2 regions of the Paenibacillus sp. QJM3NY_38 genome follow, and region 1 is predicted to be linked to the other one. Evidence: a T-box and tRNA genes for the amino acid it is inferred to sense, from the RefSeq annotation. Region 1 holds a T-box; the other holds one or more tRNA genes.
What was found. The T-box of region 1 lies ahead of pheS (phenylalanine--tRNA ligase subunit alpha). A T-box ahead of a tRNA ligase gene usually reads a tRNA of that ligase, here a tRNA-Phe.
Positions count from the first base shown of each region.

Region 2: it has a tRNA-Phe gene. The T-box ahead of pheS (phenylalanine--tRNA ligase subunit alpha) is inferred to sense a tRNA for this amino acid. The anticodon was not compared.

Region 1 covers NZ_CM149665.1:5,871,800-5,880,441, forward strand. Annotated here, with positions in the region: gene pheT (phenylalanine--tRNA ligase subunit beta) at 1-170, opposite strand, end outside; gene pheS (phenylalanine--tRNA ligase subunit alpha) at 199-1,233, opposite strand; T-box leader at 1,317-1,592, opposite strand; gene abc-f (ribosomal protection-like ABC-F family protein) at 1,701-3,536, opposite strand; tRNA gene AC0VZ8_RS27090 (tRNA-Gly) at 4,141-4,211, opposite strand; tRNA gene AC0VZ8_RS27095 (tRNA-Pro) at 4,289-4,362, opposite strand; gene AC0VZ8_RS27100 (aldolase catalytic domain-containing protein) at 4,540-5,502, opposite strand; gene AC0VZ8_RS27105 (leucyl aminopeptidase) at 5,643-7,157, opposite strand; gene AC0VZ8_RS27110 (ATP-binding protein) at 7,242-8,366, opposite strand.
Region 2 covers NZ_CM149665.1:6,241,252-6,249,893, forward strand. Annotated here, with positions in the region: gene AC0VZ8_RS28955 (response regulator) at 1-560, opposite strand, end outside; gene AC0VZ8_RS28960 (sensor histidine kinase) at 544-1,617, opposite strand; gene liaF (cell wall-active antibiotics response protein LiaF) at 1,659-2,303, opposite strand; gene AC0VZ8_RS28970 (PspA/IM30 family protein) at 2,473-3,159, opposite strand; gene AC0VZ8_RS28975 (PspC domain-containing protein) at 3,161-3,640, opposite strand; gene AC0VZ8_RS28980 (PspA/IM30 family protein) at 3,643-4,320, opposite strand; gene AC0VZ8_RS28985 (hypothetical protein) at 4,389-4,688, opposite strand; tRNA gene AC0VZ8_RS28990 (tRNA-Leu) at 5,114-5,193, opposite strand; tRNA gene AC0VZ8_RS28995 (tRNA-Arg) at 5,202-5,278, opposite strand; tRNA gene AC0VZ8_RS29000 (tRNA-Cys) at 5,291-5,364, opposite strand; tRNA gene AC0VZ8_RS29005 (tRNA-Gly) at 5,376-5,450, opposite strand; tRNA gene AC0VZ8_RS29010 (tRNA-Gln) at 5,466-5,540, opposite strand; tRNA gene AC0VZ8_RS29015 (tRNA-His) at 5,557-5,632, opposite strand; tRNA gene AC0VZ8_RS29020 (tRNA-Trp) at 5,657-5,730, opposite strand; tRNA gene AC0VZ8_RS29025 (tRNA-Tyr) at 5,737-5,821, opposite strand; tRNA gene AC0VZ8_RS29030 (tRNA-Thr) at 5,826-5,901, opposite strand; tRNA gene AC0VZ8_RS29035 (tRNA-Phe) at 5,924-5,999, opposite strand; tRNA gene AC0VZ8_RS29040 (tRNA-Asp) at 6,068-6,144, opposite strand; tRNA gene AC0VZ8_RS29045 (tRNA-Met) at 6,175-6,251, opposite strand; tRNA gene AC0VZ8_RS29050 (tRNA-Val) at 6,272-6,347, opposite strand; tRNA gene AC0VZ8_RS29055 (tRNA-Glu) at 6,524-6,598, opposite strand; tRNA gene AC0VZ8_RS29060 (tRNA-Ser) at 6,615-6,706, opposite strand; tRNA gene AC0VZ8_RS29065 (tRNA-Asn) at 6,712-6,787, opposite strand; rRNA gene AC0VZ8_RS29070 (23S ribosomal RNA) at 6,944-8,642, opposite strand, start outside.

The DNA of each region.
Region 1 (8,642 bases):
TGCTTCTCCTTGCTCTTAACGTAGCCGACGACCACTTTATTAATGCCTTGATTCCGTTTCTCGATCACATCGATTTCAATACCAGCCGAAGTAATGCGGCTCGCCAAATCCTCTGAGGTTACGCCTTCGAGCGAAATATAATCGGACAACCAATCGGTTGAAACTCTCATTGTCTATTCACTTCCCTTTATCGTAAAATTAGATCCGCGTGAACTGATTCAAGAATGCTGTATCGTTGTTGAAGAAGTGACGGATGTCATCCACGCCGTATTTCAGCATCGCAATCCGCTCAACCCCCATACCGAAAGCAAAACCGCTGTACTTCTCAGGGTCATAACCGCCCATTTCAAGTACCTTCGGATGAACCATGCCGCAGCCTAAAATTTCAAGCCAGCCTGTTTGCTTGCATACGCGGCAGCCGCTGCCGCCGCATCTTACACAGGATACGTCCACTTCCGCGCTCGGCTCCGTGAACGGGAAGAAGCTTGGACGCAGACGGATCTGCGTGTTATCGCCAAACATCTCCTGCACGAATTGCAGCAGCGTTCCTTTCAGATCACTCATCCGAATGTTCTCGCCGATGACCAGGCCCTCGATTTGGTGGAACTGGAACGAATGCGTCGCGTCATCGTCATCCCGGCGGAATACGCGTCCCGGGCAGATGATTTTGACAGGCGCTTTACCTTGCATCGACAGCATGGTCCGGGCTTGCACCGGGGATGTCTGAGTACGCATCAGCAGATCTTCCGTCAAATAGAAGGAATCCTGCATGTCACGTGCCGGGTGATTCTTCGGCAGATTTAGCGCTTCGAAGTTGAAGTAGTCCGTTTCCACCTCGGGTCCTTCTGCTACCTGGTAACCCATCCCGATAAAAATATCCTCGATATCCTGGATCACCTTGCTCAATGGATGAACAGCGCCTTGGCTGAGCTTGCGGCCCGGAAGGGTTACGTCCACCTTCTCTGCACGCAGGCGCTCTTCGGTTTCCTGCTGCAGGAATGCTTCCTGCTTGCCGGAGATGACTTCCTCAATCGCGCCCCGAACGTCATTGGCCACCTGGCCGATAACAGGACGCTCTTCTGCGCTCAGCGCTCCCATTCCGCGCAGGATTTCCGTCAAGGCCCCTTTTTTGCCAAGGTATTTCACCCGCAAATCATTCAGCTGCTGCGGATCGGTAACATCCTGCAATTGAGCCAATGCTTCCTGCTTTAATGCTTCTAATTTTTCCTTCATGGCTATTCGCACACCCCTTTGTAAACTCCATCTTCGTACTGAAAACAAAAAAAGACTGAAAACAAAAAAGGCCTCTCCTCCCGAAAAGGGACGAAGAGACCGTGGTACCACCCTTGTTAACATGTTTCATACCCTAACCAAGGCGGTAAAAGCCTTAGCCCCGAGTATGCCTCATCATGCTCACTTGACCGACGTAACGAATCGGACCCGTTATCCCCTACTGACCGGCAGCATGCCGTGTTCAAGGAACTGCTCCGGAGCGAACTTCACCAGCCTGATTCTTTGAGGGACACTCTCAATCTACGGTATCCCTTCCCTGTAAAGAGGCACTGACTACTTTTCTCCATCAACGCATTTGTTACATATGCAAATATATAGGGTTTATTATATGCAACCTTTCGGGATATGGCAAGTTTCATTTCCCCATTTTAGCCCCATCCGGCTGATTTTAATCGCGATCCCTGATCTTATTCCGACTGAAGCCTAGCCAGCTCAGCCCGAAGCTCCCTAATCTCAGCAAGCCAGCTCCCCTCGTCCCCGGGTTCAAGATCTTCGGCTGACAAGCCCAGTAATTCCTGAATCCGGTATTCGAGCCCCATCCGCCGGTTGTCCTTCTCCGTATCTCCCTTGATCACGCCGGTCCGCGAGGCCTGCTCTTCCTCCTCGTCCATACTTCCCTCGAACCAAACCGGATCTTCCCTGGGCGTCAGCGTAAGCAGTCGGTTCGCGATTTTACGCACAAGATACCGGTCATGGGATACGAGCGCAATCGCACCCGGAAAACTCACGAGCACTTGTTCAATTACCTCGCGGGTATCCACATCCAGGTAATTCGAGGGTTCATCCAACACAAGCAGATGCGCACCGCTGAAGTACAGCTTGAGAAAAGCCGTTCTGCACTTCTCTCCCATACTCAGCTGCCCCATCTTCTTAAACACATCGTCCCGTCTGAAGAGGAACGAGCCCAGCAAAGTACGCGCACGGCTCTCCGTCATTCCCGGAATGACAAGCAGACTGTCCAGCAGCGTGGTTTCGGGTTCCAGCCCCTCAAGCTCCTGTGAGAAATAACCAATCTTGACGGAAGGATTACGGGTAATCCGGCCTTCATGCGGTTCGATTTCGCCCAGAAGCAGCTTAAGCAGTGTCGTTTTCCCGCTCCCGTTAGGGCCTCTTACGGCCAAACGGTCGCCGCGGTTCAGATAGAAGGTGAGCTTATTAAAAAGCGGTTGATCTCCATATCCAAAACAGATATCCTTCACTTGAACGAGGGTACGACCGCCGAAAGCCTCCCCTTCCAGCTCCATGTTCAGCTTGGGACCGTTTCGCGGTTTATCCACACGCTCTGCTTCCAGGCGTTCCAGCGCTTTCTCCTTGGCATGATATCTTGAGATGTTCTTCTTGGCCTTGGCCTTGTAAAAGCTGGCGGTGATCTTGACGTCATTCACGTCCCCGGCCGCGTTATGCGCTTTATGGAACCATTCCTCATATCTTCGGATCGATTCCTCCAGCGCTTTGCGGGCCAGCTCCTGCTTCCGGTAAAGCGTCTCCTGCTCGCGCAGCTCCCGTTCCTTTTCGCGGCGGTAATCCGTATATCCTCCCCGGTAACGCCGGAGTTCCTCCGAGGTCAGCTCACATACAGAGGTTGCTACCCGGTCGATGAACTCCCTGTCATGGGATACAAACAACACGGTGCCTTTGTAGGATGATACCAGCCACTGCTCCAGCCAGACCAAGCTCTCACTGTCCAGATGGTTCGTGGGTTCGTCGAGCAGTAAAAATTTCGGTGCCGATACAAGGAGCCCTGACAGCATGACCTTCGTCTTCTGGCCTCCGCTCAGCTCACGGTAGGACACAGGCCATACCTCCGGACCGATGCCCAGCATCGTCATCGCTTTCTCCACCTCGGTCTCCCACTGGAAACCGTTCTGGGACTCGTAACGCTCCAGCAGATTGCCATATTGCTCAAGCAGTGATTCCAACTCAGCAGCGCTGCCGCCATTCATCTGCTTCTCGACGCCGGCAATCTGAAGCTTCAGCTGCCATAACGAAGGGTTACTGCGGCTGCGCACCGTATCGATGGCACTCCGATCGATTTCGTCCGGCTCATCCTGCTGCCTGAGCCAGCCCCAACGCTCTCGTGGGAGAATCGTCTCCACAACGCCTGAGGCAGGTTCGAGCTCGCCGGCCAGAATCGAGAGGAGCGTGGTTTTGCCGGTGCCGTTGCGCCCGTACAGCGCAATCCGCTCTCCTTCTGCCACCTCCAGCTGAATACCTTCAAACAACGGTCTCCCTTGGAGCTCCATACTTATATCTTTCGCTTTTAGAATCATGGTCATATCGCCTCATCCTCTCTCTTTGGAAAAAACTAAAAAACCGCAAGCGATGGCCTGCGGCGGATATCATGAGAGAGGATTTGTTCTGATCTGAGTAACGGGACGAACGCGCGCCACAGCACACTTCCTTCGGCTGTTCATTCCAGGCCAGCCCTGACGGTATGGAGATGTTAGGCTCTATACCCTCCGCTGTCAGCGAAAGCTGCAATCCGTTCCGTATATGTGATTGTTTTGCACAAGAGTACCACTTTCGACATAGCAAAAAGAGGTACCCCAGTCACATTGTTCAGACACACCAAATCTCTCCCTCTACCGCCGTAGAGAAACGCCTGCAAACCACATGCAGTTGTTTTTAGAGAAAAGGGTGTCTTACTTCATTGGACTAGGTTACCTCGCATTCTTGGAATGAAATTATGGCCATTATAACAGATATTCTTAAGAAGTAAAAGGGTTGATTAGCGGAACTTCTACATATTCGAATTCCTGCTATCGCCTGTTTATCGGGTCCCATCTACAATTCGAAAAAAAGCAAACAAAAAAACCCTTGTCACCAAGGGTTTCCGGTTCTAACGTAAGCGGGTGATGGGAATCGAACCCACGCTACCAGCTTGGAAGGCTGGAGTTCTACCATTGAACTACACCCGCATATATACCTACAAAAGTGACGCTATGACTCGGTGCATATCCCGATTACTTCTGTGAGGTCCTAAATCTTAAGCGAATCGGGACGACACGATTTGAACATGCGACCCCCTGGTCCCAAACCAGGTGCTCTACCAAGCTGAGCTACGTCCCGATAATAAAGGTGCTGTCTTTTGAAGACAAAAATAAATATACCATGCCGAACGCGTAATTTCAACATGTATTTTATGGAAAATGAATCGCGATATAAAAAGCAAACAGCATCCTTCCAAGGAGGGAAAGATGCTGATTACCTTGACCTGATACGAGCAGGGCTACAAAAGCACCTTGCCTATTTTTTGTCGAAAGTCACTTCCGGTGTCGTCAATTTATCATAAAAATCCACAATTTTGTCTTTATCGTCCGAAGCACGGAGGGCCATGGCGGAGCGTGGATGTTCATCCAGGGTGCCTGTAATCATGTAAGGCATGATATAACCCCACTCTTCTTTTTCACGAAGTGGAATCATGTAGCGCTCGATAATATCCAGTACCGGACGCAGCTCATACTTGGTGCCTTTCAGATGGGTAACCAGAAGCTCGGTCGGACAGTTGCCGGCCGCACGTCCCATCCCGTATACGGATGCATCCAGAAGCTCAACGCCAAGATCTGCAGCGACCAGCGTGTTGGAGAACGCCAGCTGCATGTTGTTATGGGTATGAACGCCCAGACGTTTGTTCGGCAGATGTGTCTTGAACTTATTCACAAGGTATTCCATATCTTTATGATCAAGGCTTCCGTAAGAATCGACGATATATACAACATCCACGACGCTCTCCCTGATCAGCTCAAAAGCTTCCAGCAGTTCGTTCTCCATTACGTTGGAGAGGGCCATAATGTTGAGCGTAGTCTCGTAACCACGATCATGGAAGGTCTGTACCAGCGCAAGCGCCTTATCCACGTCTTTAATGTAGCAAGCGACACGGATGAGATCCAGCAAGCTTTCCTCGCGCGGCAAAATATCGTCTTCATCCACACGGCCGATATCTACAAGCGCGGACAGTTTGGTTTTACCTTTATGAGGAATGACTTCTCTGAGGAATTCATCATCCAGAAAACGCCAAGGGCCCGCCTGATCAGCGCCTTTCAGCAGTTTAGGCGAATTTTTATAGCCGATTTCCATATAGTCCACGCCAGCCTCATTTAGGCCCGCATATAAATTTTGTACGAATTCTACACTAAAATCCCAGTTATTTACCAGTCCGCCATCGCGAATGGTACAGTCTACAATCTTTGTCTGACTACTCTTAATCATCTAAGCTAAACTCCTCTCGGCAATTTTTCTCTTCATCATACTTGAATGCCGGTTGAAAAGTAAAGCAAAAACGTCCGAAGGACGGACGTTATTCAAAGGGTACGGGACGGCCGCTGTCTCTTCAATTCATAACAAACGCTTCAATTGGCGACCTGGGCCTGCTTGAGTATCCAGTCGGTGATGGTGCGGACGAGCACGCCGGTTGCCCCTTTGGGATCCACGCCCCTCTCCTTGGATAGGTATGCCGTACCTGCTATGTCAAAATGCACCCAAGGCAGCCCATCTGCAAATGTCCCCACAAAAAGACCGCCCGTTATCGTCCCGCCTTCTCGGCCCGTTTGATTTCGCAAATCCGCCACCTCACTCTTCAATTTATCCCAGAACTCCGGATAGGATGGCAGCGGCCATATTTTTTCGCCGGCCCTACGGGAGGAGGCAATAAGCTCCTGCAAAAAAGTCTCATCATTGGTTACGGCCCCAGTGGCGATATCCCCAAGAGCCGAAACGACGGACCCCGTCAATGTAGCTACGTCAATCAAACGCGAAGCTCCAAGCTGCTTGGCATAGGTAATTCCGTCCGCAAGTACGATACGGCCCTCGGCATCCGTATTCAATACTTCGATGGTGCGACCGCTCAGTGTCGTGACGATATCGCCGGGTTTAAAGGCACTACCGCTCATCACATTCTCCGCTGTCGGAATCACCATCACTACATTTACTCTGGGGCGAATCCGTCCTAACGCTTCCATAACGCCCAATACGGTAGCTGCCCCGCCCATATCACTGATCATATCCTCCATTCCAGATGCCCTCTTCAGCGATACGCCACCGGTATCAAATGTAACCCCCTTGCCAACAAGTCCGACAACATCCTCCCACGTCTCCCGTCCCTGATAACGGATCGCGATCATGCGCGGTGGATGGATGCTGCCTTTGCCTACGGCCAGGAGGCCGCCCATACCCTTCTCGTCTATGGCGTCCTCGTCCAGTACCTGGGCTTCGAAGCCATACCGTTTCGCCAACTGAAGCGCCTTCTGGGCCAGGTCTTCCGGCAGCAGCATATTGCCGGGCAGATTCGTCAGGTCTCGTGCCAGGCAGGTTGCTTCTCCAATCGCTGCGCCTAATGACATTCCCTTCGTCCACCCTGCTTCAAATTCTGAATCCATATCGCCTTCTATATAATAGAGGATTTCTTCTAAATTCGTTGGCTCGGAAGCATCACGCTTATAATGCGGCTTCCGATAGCTTCCGAGGATAAACCCTTCAGTTAAAGCCTGAGCAGCATCTTGCGGAGTCTGTTCGGCGGTAAAGTTAACCATCGTATTTGGAATTTGAATGGCGGCACTGCGTACACCCGATCTCCCGGCTGCTTTAACTGCCTGTGCTGCAAGCAGCCGCAGCTGCTCGGATGTCAGAATTCCTTCGGGACGGCCCAGCCATATTAACAAGCGTGCTCCGCCTTCGATGCTCTCGGGCCATACGAATGACCGATTCGGAGTGCCATCAAATAACCGATTCTCGACCAACTGTTTGAGCAGTGGATCCCAGGACTCGGAAATGCCGCCTTCCGCCGCTTGTTTTTTCGTAACGGGAACCATGATGGCATCGGTATGCACTTGCCCGGATGATAAACTGCCCTTTAATGTCCACTTCATGCGTTCATCTCCTCCTAAAAAAGAAAAAGCCATTCCATCGGAACAGCTGCTCTCGTATTCATTTCAGGCACGTATTGTACAAACTTAGACTTCCGGAACGTCCAGCTTGGGAAAAGTAATCACAAACTCCGTTCCGGCACCAACCTGGCTATCCACGGCAATCGAACCGCCATGGTTTCTGATGATACTGTAACTTACGGATAATCCGAGCCCCGTTCCACTCTCCTTCGTTGTGAAGAACGGGTTGAACAGGTGGTTCAGTGTATTCTGATCCATGCCGCCGCCGTTATCCGATATGCAGATGTTGATATGTTTCCCCGTATCGCGGGCTGAAATATCAATCACGCCGGTGATGTTCTCATCGTGATGCTCATTAATCGCATCCAGGGCATTTTTAATAATATTCAGAATCACCTGTTTGATCTGCTTCACATCCACGTATATAAACGCAGGCGGGGTCTTATCGGTATGCAGATTAATCTGGCATCCCTTCATTAAGGCTTCACTTTCAGTTAGCAGAACAACTTCCTTCAATAAAGAGGATACGGACACAATCTTGGTTTCTGGAGCCGAGGGTTTGGAGGAATTTAGAAATTCATATATAATATCATTCGCACGATCGATCTCCGTAAGTATAATTCTGGCATACTCGTCCTTACCTAAACTTACGAGATGCGGACGAAGCAGTTGGATGAAGCCACGGATGGAGGTGAGCGGGTTGCGTATCTCATGGGCAATGGAGGCCGAGATTTTTCCCAGCATGGCCAGCTTATCGTTCTGATAAGCGGTTTGCTCAATTCGTTTGAAGTCGGAGACATCCTTCACGCTGATCAGAAAATCGCCTTCCATCTGGTCCCCATAAGTCATTGTGATCAGCCACGATCGGCCATATTCATCAACCAATTCATGAAATCTCTTGCGGTGGAATACCGTTTCCCGAAAAATGCGAAGTATTTTTCTCTTCTTAAATCTGGAGAGCTGGGGATGTCGCAATAGTTGGGTCAGCGTACAGCCAGTCAGCGATTTACGGGATACACCTAACAATTTTGCCATCTGTACATTAACAAATGCTAACACACCGTCACTATCAAAGAGGATGATCCCGCTGTCGAGATTCTCCAGTATGTTCTCATACTTGTTCCTAATAAGCTGGCTGGAATGAAATGAACGAATTGCCTGCAGCTCAGATTCACGGATTTGACTCAACAAGATGGCTCCCCCTTTTCATGAAAAGTTGAACTCACCAAACCGACAAAAAACCTTGCAAACATCAGCTTGTCCGCCTTTGAATCAGAAGCAGCCCGAATCTGCTTCCTTCCATGATAGTCATCGAGACAAAGAAACGTCAATCAGAAATCCTGTCGAAAAATGGGAAATTGCATAAAAATACCATACATCGTGCTTATGTATTTCTGCTTATGTAGTGTATCTAACACCTAATTCCAAACAACAAACAACTAATATAAACATTACCCCCTTTTGTAT
Region 2 (8,642 bases), 370 kb from region 1:
TGAAACTTCACGGTTTTGATGCCTATAATCAAATCATCAGCAATATCCTGATTCGACTTGCCCTGCGCCACCAGTCGCAGCACTTCCATTTCCCGGTCCGTAAGGTCGTTATGCGCCGGAGCTTCATTTTGCGGATGCCGGAATCGATTCATCATCTTGGAGGCAACCTGCGACTCCAGCACCGACTGCCCGCGTGCGGCTGCACGTATAGCATCAGCTACTTCAGAAGCACGGGATGTCTTCAATAAATAACTGAACGCACCTGCTTCAATAACCGGATACATCTTCTCATCGTCCAGATAGCTGGTCAGTACAATGACCTTAAGATTTGGAAACTGATTCATCAATTGGCGCGTCGTCTCGATTCCATCCATTCCGTCCATCACCAAGTCCATCAGCACCACATCAGGATGATATTCCTGCGCTAAGCGTATCCCTTCCTCGCCGCTGCCCGCTTCACCAACCACCTCGATGCCGTCCTCTGTACCAAGCACAGCCGCTAAACCGATCCGGACCATCTCATGATCATCCACCAGCAGCACCTTAATCGGCGTTTCCATCTACATCCCCCCGTTTGCGTTCTTCGTTTATGAGTGGCACAACGATCTCAATTCGAGTCCCTTTACCCGGTGCTGTTATGAATTGTACCGAGCCCCCGATCTCCGTCACCCGTTCCTGCATCGTCGATAGACCGTAGGAAGTCTGTTTCTTGTCATCCAATTCAAATCCGATCCCATCGTCCCGCAGCATCACCCGAACGGTGTTCTGCCTGCGGTGAATACGGATATCCATTTTCTCTGCTTTCGAGTGTCTGAGGGTGTTCGACATGGCTTCCTGGATAATCCGGAACAGATGATTTTCGATCCCTTTGAGCAAATGTATGTCATCGTCCATTTCAAACGTAATTTCCATAGGTACTTTGATTCGCAGTTCCTTAATCAGTTCACGCAGCCCCTGCTCAAGTGCCTTTCCTTCGAGATAAACCGGCCGTAGATGAAGAAGAAGCGCCCTCATCTCGGACTGGGCCACAGCCGACATTTCCTCGATCAGAGCCACCTGGCGCTGCGCTTTGTCAAAATCCTTATCCAGCGTCCTGCCCACAGCGGTTGCCGTCATCGAGATGGCAAACAGCTGCTGAGAAACCGCGTCATGGAGCTCGCGCGCCAGACGCTGCCTCTCTTCCACAATCGCCGTAACCCTGGCCTGCTCGGCAAGCTGGGCATTGTTCGTAGATAACCGCTGCAAGGAAGACACCTGATCCTCCCAGCGTTTGCTGATCTTCACCAGCTGTTCTCCAAGCCGGCCCACTTCGTCTTCGCCGATGTCCGGCATTACGTCCGTAAGGCTGCCTTTTTCCCAGTTCACCAGCGTTTCCCTCACAAGATCGACCCGTCGTTTTACCCGGTATCCCTGGAAGAAGCCATAGATCGCTCCCAGCCCAATCGGCAGCAATACGATGGTAATGCCGGCTTCGATCCGGTTCTTCCACGTCTCAAACGGTTGAAGATAACCATATGTATATAATAAATATAGGACAACGAGCATGACAACCAATCCCAGAAGGGTCCCCTCACGCATACTTCGGGTAATCATATTTGCTTTCTTTTCCGTTTCCACGGGGCAACCCTCCTGAATGGTTTACACAAAACTTACGTTTATTATGTCATTCTTATATTCAAATCTCCGCCTAAATAAGAAACAATAAATTTTACTTTATATTCACTGGTCTCATAATTGGGTGATTTATACCGCACGCGGTTTAATATGCCGGTTTCCTTCCGGTCGTCCATATGAATGGAGCCAAACAGGATGGATGCTTCGATCTCCACCCCATAATAGTCCGGGATCATCAGATCAATATCCCCCAGCATTCCATGGAACATCAGGACCGTTTGGCGTTCCTCCGGAAGGGCCAGGGACAGATCCACATCCGCCTCTCCCAGCACATGCCACACACTCAGACTGCGCATCACCCACGGAGCCCGGTCCCAATCAAAGTTGGACATAAAGTTCTGCTTCTGAATGTACTTCGTCGTGGTATGAGCTCGTTTGGACTTGCCATAAAAAATACCTAGCGATATCAAGCTGATGCCGATAATCAACATGAGATGCTCCAGCAGCAGCAGTACGGCACCTACTCCGAGCAGAATGTATCCCTTCTTCACATGTCCATGTTTGATCTGAAGGACACCTGCAAACATGAGTAACAGGGCGACAATGGTGAAGAAACCAAACCACCGGCCGAAAAGCATAATAAAACCCAAGCTGATTAAACCAACTGCTATCCAGCGGTTTCTGTCCATGTCGCACCTCCTTGATGACCAAGATATAAGCTCGGAAAAGCCATATCAGTGAGACGTTCCCCACTGTATGGCTTTGCCTGTACTATACGACAATCTCATTCGTATAGCATATCATATGAACATGGTGTTCGAATACGGTTTAATCTTATTTTGCTGACTTGCTAAGGAATTACTCGGACTTCGAAGAATTCCCCATTTTGTTTTTCAAAGCTTGCAGCTGCTCATCCACCTTCAATTGCTTCTCAGCGTCCACGGGGCTTGTGTATACTGCATTGTTAGGACGGTATGGGGCGCGAAGCACATCAGCTTCTGCTTCCATTTGCATGATTTTTTCCTCCATGCGATGGAAGCCCATCGAAGCACTACCGCTTTCGATTGTGTGCAGGCTGCTCACTTGAGACATTTGCTTCTTCGCTTTAGCCATTTGAGCGCGGGCTACAAGCTCATTGCGCTTGTTGCGCATTTTGTAGAACTCGTCTTTCATTTCATGCAGCTGAGCTACAAGTTCTTTTGCTTGAGTCTCGGATTGCAGGTGCAATTCCACGTACTCGGTTTCTTTTTGATCGAAATAGATTTTTTCTTCAAGCAGCTTGCGAGCCACTTCTTCTTGACCATTCTTCAGAGCCAATTCAGCTTGAGCTTCACGTTGTGCCGCCATCTTCACAGCCTCATCGACGCGCTGCTTCATACGACGCTCATTAGCCATTTGCTTCGCAACCGTTACCTCTGCTTCATGAATTTCTGCCTCCATGTCGCGCAGGTACTGGTTCAACATTACGATCGGATCCTCTACTTTATCCAGCAGTTCATTCACCGATGCTTTCGTCATATCCTTAATTCTTTTAAATACTCCCATGTTATTTATCTCCCTTCTCATAGTTCGAAAGTTTTTTCTTCAATTCTTCGATTTCTTTTTGCATTGCTTTTCTTTCAATATCCTTCATCATCGCATCCAGATCGGAATCCGTTGACGCGTTGTTTCTTGCACCATTGGGACGGTCATATTTGGGACCAAAGCTACTATGCTCATTAGGATAGCCTTGACGTCCATAAGAATCATTATAGCTGTTGTAGCCTGGTCCAGGGCCCGGATGATCGTTGTAACGGTATCCGCCGCCATGTCTGCCCTGTGGACCATACGGATCGTGATAATACGGCTCCTTAGGTACTACAAGGGATGCAATCAGATAGATCAACAGCGTTGTACCGCCTGTAAAAAAGATACTGACTACAAATATGATTCTAAGTAGGGTAGATTCGACTCCGAAATGATCGGATATACCGCCGATCAACCCTGTGAACATTTTGTCTCGGGTGGAACGGTACAATCTAGTCATGGTTACTCCTTTCCGCTGTTATTCAGCTTTTGCTTCAGGCGGGCAAGTTCTTTTTCTAATACAGTGGAGACCGATTCACCAGCCTGTTCCATGTATTCCTGCCCCATGCGGCGTAAATCGCGAAGACTTCTGGCTTCCAGTTCCCAGTCGCTGATACGGTCTTCGAGGCGATTGAACATCTTCGGTACGTCATGACCGCCGCCGTAGGAGCCCGTACGTTCATTCATTTTCTGCTGAAGACGAAGGGTTTCCACTCGGGCAACATAATATTGACGTTTGCTGTATACCGTCTGATATTCCATCCGCAGCTCGCCGAGCTGCTCCTCGATTTCTTTTAGCGACTCCAGGCTTGAGGACAACAGGCCTTGATACTGCTCGATCTTTTCCTCGTAGATCAATTTCTCCTGCAATGCCAGCTTGGCAAGATGTTCTTCGCCGGCCTTCAGTGCAAGCAGTGCCTGCTCTTCGCGTTTATATCGCATGGATTCGGCTTGATCCACCTGCTGCTTCAGCTGTCTGGAATGTACTTGGCATTGCTGCTGCAGCTTCTCAGCCTCAGCAATGTCCTGTCTGGTTGAATGTAGGAACTGGTCGATCAATCGAACCGGATCCTGGCTCTGCTCGAGCTTTTCATTCAATGTTGCTACGGTTATGTCTCTTATCCGCCGGAAAACACTCATATTGGCTTAGCCCTCCTCATCTATCATGATCTGTTGTTCATGCATGTTATTTAATGTAGTGGTTATTATCAATAACGGGGTCTACCATTCTTCAACCGGGACACCCCGTAAATGATCAAGATAACTCCAAAGATCGGACCGATCAGCCAAGACAGTTTACCCATCAACCAGATCACACCGATACCGAGAATAACCCATCCCATCAAGGTGTTACCTCTCCGGATCCCGTAGTATCCCAAAGCGACCATCAGGATTGGAATTAGAAGACTGAACAACCATCCAAGCAGAGGACCGAATACTCCAAGGAGAACCAAGATCCCTACACCAATCAACAGGATACTCATTCCATTTCCTTTTGAATTTCTCATTTATACACCGCCTTTCTGTTGTTTGATCGTTGTTTCTTTTGTTCAACCTTATGACTCTATTCTAGGTAATTTCGAGTTTCGCTAAAACGGCCTGGGGACGGTTTTTGGACCTAGACCTAAGGCGGGGCCTTCTACAGACCTACGTCCAACCCTGCACTGGATCGATGATTCGATGGGTTAGCCTGTGTAGATGAGTTCATCTGGATAATCTTTGTTTTACCTATAAAGAACGTGGTTTCTAATGATAGTTTAGTTTTTAGGAGTGTAGCTCGAGGAAGCTCCGAAGGTGATAGAAAAGCCCTCGCGATTACTGGAGAGGTAACAAGAAGAATGGAGTCTAATATTAAAATCACGAAGAAGCCATCGATGTAGATGCAACAAAAAAAGGAATGCAGACGTTTAACGTCTACATTCCTTTTGGATGATGCCGGTGAAGGGACTCGAACCCCCACGGTTTCCCTCACGATTTTGAGTCGCGCGCGTCTGCCAATTCCGCCACACCGGCTTACATTATGGCGTGCCCTAAGAGATTCGAACTCCTGACCTTTTGATTCGTAGTCAAACGCTCTATCCAGCTGAGCTAAGGGCACATAAGTTTGTAATGGAGGCGCCACCCAGATTCGAACTGGGGATAAAGCTTTTGCAGAGCTGTGCCTTACCACTTGGCTATGGCGCCAGAAATAAAAATGGAGCGGACGACGGGAATCGAACCCGCGACCCTCGCCTTGGCAAGGCGATGCTCTACCGCTGAGCCACGTCCGCAAACATAAAAATCAATGGCTGGGGATATAGGATTCGAACCTATGCATGACGGAGTCAAAGTCCGTTGCCTTACCGCTTGGCTAATCCCCAATATGATTTTGTAATATGGGGCGATCGAGGGGAATTGAACCCCCGAGTGCCGGAGCCACAATCCGGTGCGTTAACCACTTCGCCACGACCGCCATATTGAAACACTGTGATACGATTGGCAGGGGCAGCAGGAATTGAACCCACACTAACGGTTTTGGAGACCGCTGTTCTACCTTTAAACTATGCCCCTAAAAACTGGTGGAGGATGATGGATTCGAACCACCGAACTCGAAGAGAGCAGATTTACAGTCTGCCGTGTTTAGCCACTTCACTAATCCTCCAGAATGGTGCCGGCGAGAGGACTTGAACCCCCAACCTACTGATTACAAGTCAGTTGCTCTACCAATTGAGCTACACCGGCATATAAAGTTATAAAACGTACATGGTGGCTCGGGACGGAATCGAACCGCCGACACGAGGATTTTCAGTCCTCTGCTCTACCGACTGAGCTACCGAGCCTTAAAGCTCTTCGCGAACTTTGACGGAACCCATATCGGATACTCATCTCATCCCAAAGTTGTAAAGAATGGCGGAACTGACGGGATTCGAACCCGCGATCTCCTGCGTGACAGGCAGGCATGTTAGGCCTCTACACCACAGTTCCACGAGGCATTATCGCTATTGCGATATAAATTGGTTGCGGGGGCAGGATTTGAACCTACGACCTTCGGGTTATGAGCCCGACGAGCTACCGAACTGCTCCACCCCGCGTCATTATAAAGGTGTATAAATGGTGGAGGCTGAGGGGATCGAACCCCCGACCCTCTGCTTGTAAGGCAGATGCTCTCCCAGCTGAGCTAAGCCTCCGTAACAAAGCGACTTTTATCATATCAAAATCTGATATAAGAAGCAAGTGTTTTTTTAAAGAAAGTGGTGACCCGTAGGGGATACTCTCACTTCGTTCGAGACTGCGAAGTCAATGCTTACGAAGTTATCCTCCGACGAACCGACGGGATTCTCATCCCCTGATGCAATTAAGAAAGTGGTGACCCGTAGGGGATTCGAACCCCTGTTACCTCCGTGAAAGGGAGGTGTCTTAACCCCTTGACCAACGGGCCTTGCTTAAAATAATAGTGGCGGAGAGAGAGGGATTCGAACCCTCGAGACGCTTTTGGCGCCTACACGATTTCCAATCGTGCTCCTTCGGCCAACTCGGACACCTCTCCATAAATGGCTCCCCGAACAGGACTCGAACCTGTGACAACTCGATTAACAGTCGAGTGCTCTACCAACTGAGCTATCAGGGAACAATATTCAATTCAAGTGATTGATCACCTGAAAACTAGATACGAAACGATCTTTGCAGCACATTAGAATTCGTAGCATTCACCCGATGTGGTATCGGGGTCCCCGGAAAGTATTCGGCGTTGCTTCAAAGCTTCGCTTCACTTTTTGGGGTGATTTTGGATAAGCCCTCGACCGATTAGTATTGGTCAGCTCCATGCATTGCTGCACTTCCACCTCCAACCTATCTACCTCGTCGTCTTCAAGGGGTCTTACTAATTGGGAAATCTCATCTTGAGGGGGGCTTCACGCTTAGATGCTTTCAGCGCTTATCCCGTCCGTACGTAGCTACCCAGCCATGCTCCTGGCGGAACAACTGGTGCACCAGCGGTACGTCCATCCCGGTCCTCTCGTACTAAGGACAGCTCCTCTCAAATTTCCTACGCCCACGACAGATAGGGACCGAACTGTCTCACGACGTTCTGAACCCAGCTCGCGTACCGCTTTAATGGGCGAACAGCCCAACCCTTGGGACCTACTTCAGCCCCAGGATGCGATGAGCCGACATCGAGGTGCCAAACCTCCCCGTCGATGTGGACTCTTGGGGGAGATAAGCCTGTTATCCCCAGGGTAGCTTTTATCCGTTGAGCGATGGCCCTTCCATGCGGTACCACCGGATCACTAAGCCCGACTTTCGTCCCTGCTCGACTTGTAGGTCTCGCAGTCAAGCTCCCTTATGCCTTTGCACTCTTCGAATGATTTCCAACCATTCTGAGGGAACCTTGGGGCGCCTCCGTTACTCTTTAGGAGGCGACCGCCCCAGTCAAACTGCCCGCCTGACACTGTCCCCGTACCGGATTACGGTACCAGGTTAGAACCTAGATACGATCAGGGTGGTATCCCAACGTCGCCTCCACACAAGCTGGCGCTCATGCTTCTTAGGCTCCCACCTATCCTGTACAGATCGTACCCAAATCCAATATCAAGCTGCAGTAAAGCTCCATGGGGTCTTTCCGTCTTGTCGCGGGTAACCTGCATCTTCACAGGTATTAAAATTTCACCGGATCTCTCGTTGAGACAGCGCCCAAGTCGTTACGCCATTCGTGCGGGTCAGAATTTACCTGACAAGGAATTTCGCTACCTTAGGACCGTTATAGTTACGGCCGCCGTTTACTGGGGCTTCGGTTCACAGCTTCGGATTGCTCCTAACCGCTCCCCTTAACCTTCCAGCACCGGGCAGGCGTCAGCCCGTATACTTCGCCTTACGGCTTCGCACAGACCTGTGTTTTTGCTAAACAGTCGCTTGGGCCTTTTCACTGCGGCCCCCTCGGGCTATTCACCCTACCGAGGCACCCCTTCTCCCGAAGTTACGGGGTCATTTTGCCGAGTTCCTTAACGAGAGTTCTTCCGCGCGCCTTAGAATTCTCTTCTCGCCTACCTGTGTCGGTTTGCGGTACGGGCACCTTCACCTGACTAGAGGCTTTTCTTGGCAGTGTGAGATCATGACCTTCGCTACTATAATTTTCACTCCCCATCACAGCCCAGCCTTATCGATGTGCGGATTTGCCTACACATCAGCCTCACTGCTTGGACGGACATCCATCAGTCCGCGTCACTACCCTCCTGCGTCACCCCATCGTTCATAACGGTTTACGGTGGTACAGGAATTTCAACCTGTTGTCCTTCGATTACGCCTTTCGGCCTCACCTTAGGTCCCGACTTACCCTGAGCGGACGAGCCTTCCTCAGGAAACCTTGGGCTTTCGGCGGATCAGATTCTCACTGATCTTTTCGTTACTCATACCGGCATTCTCACTTGTATGCTGTCCAGCGCTCCTTACGGTACACCTTCAACCTACATACAACGCTCCCCTACCCC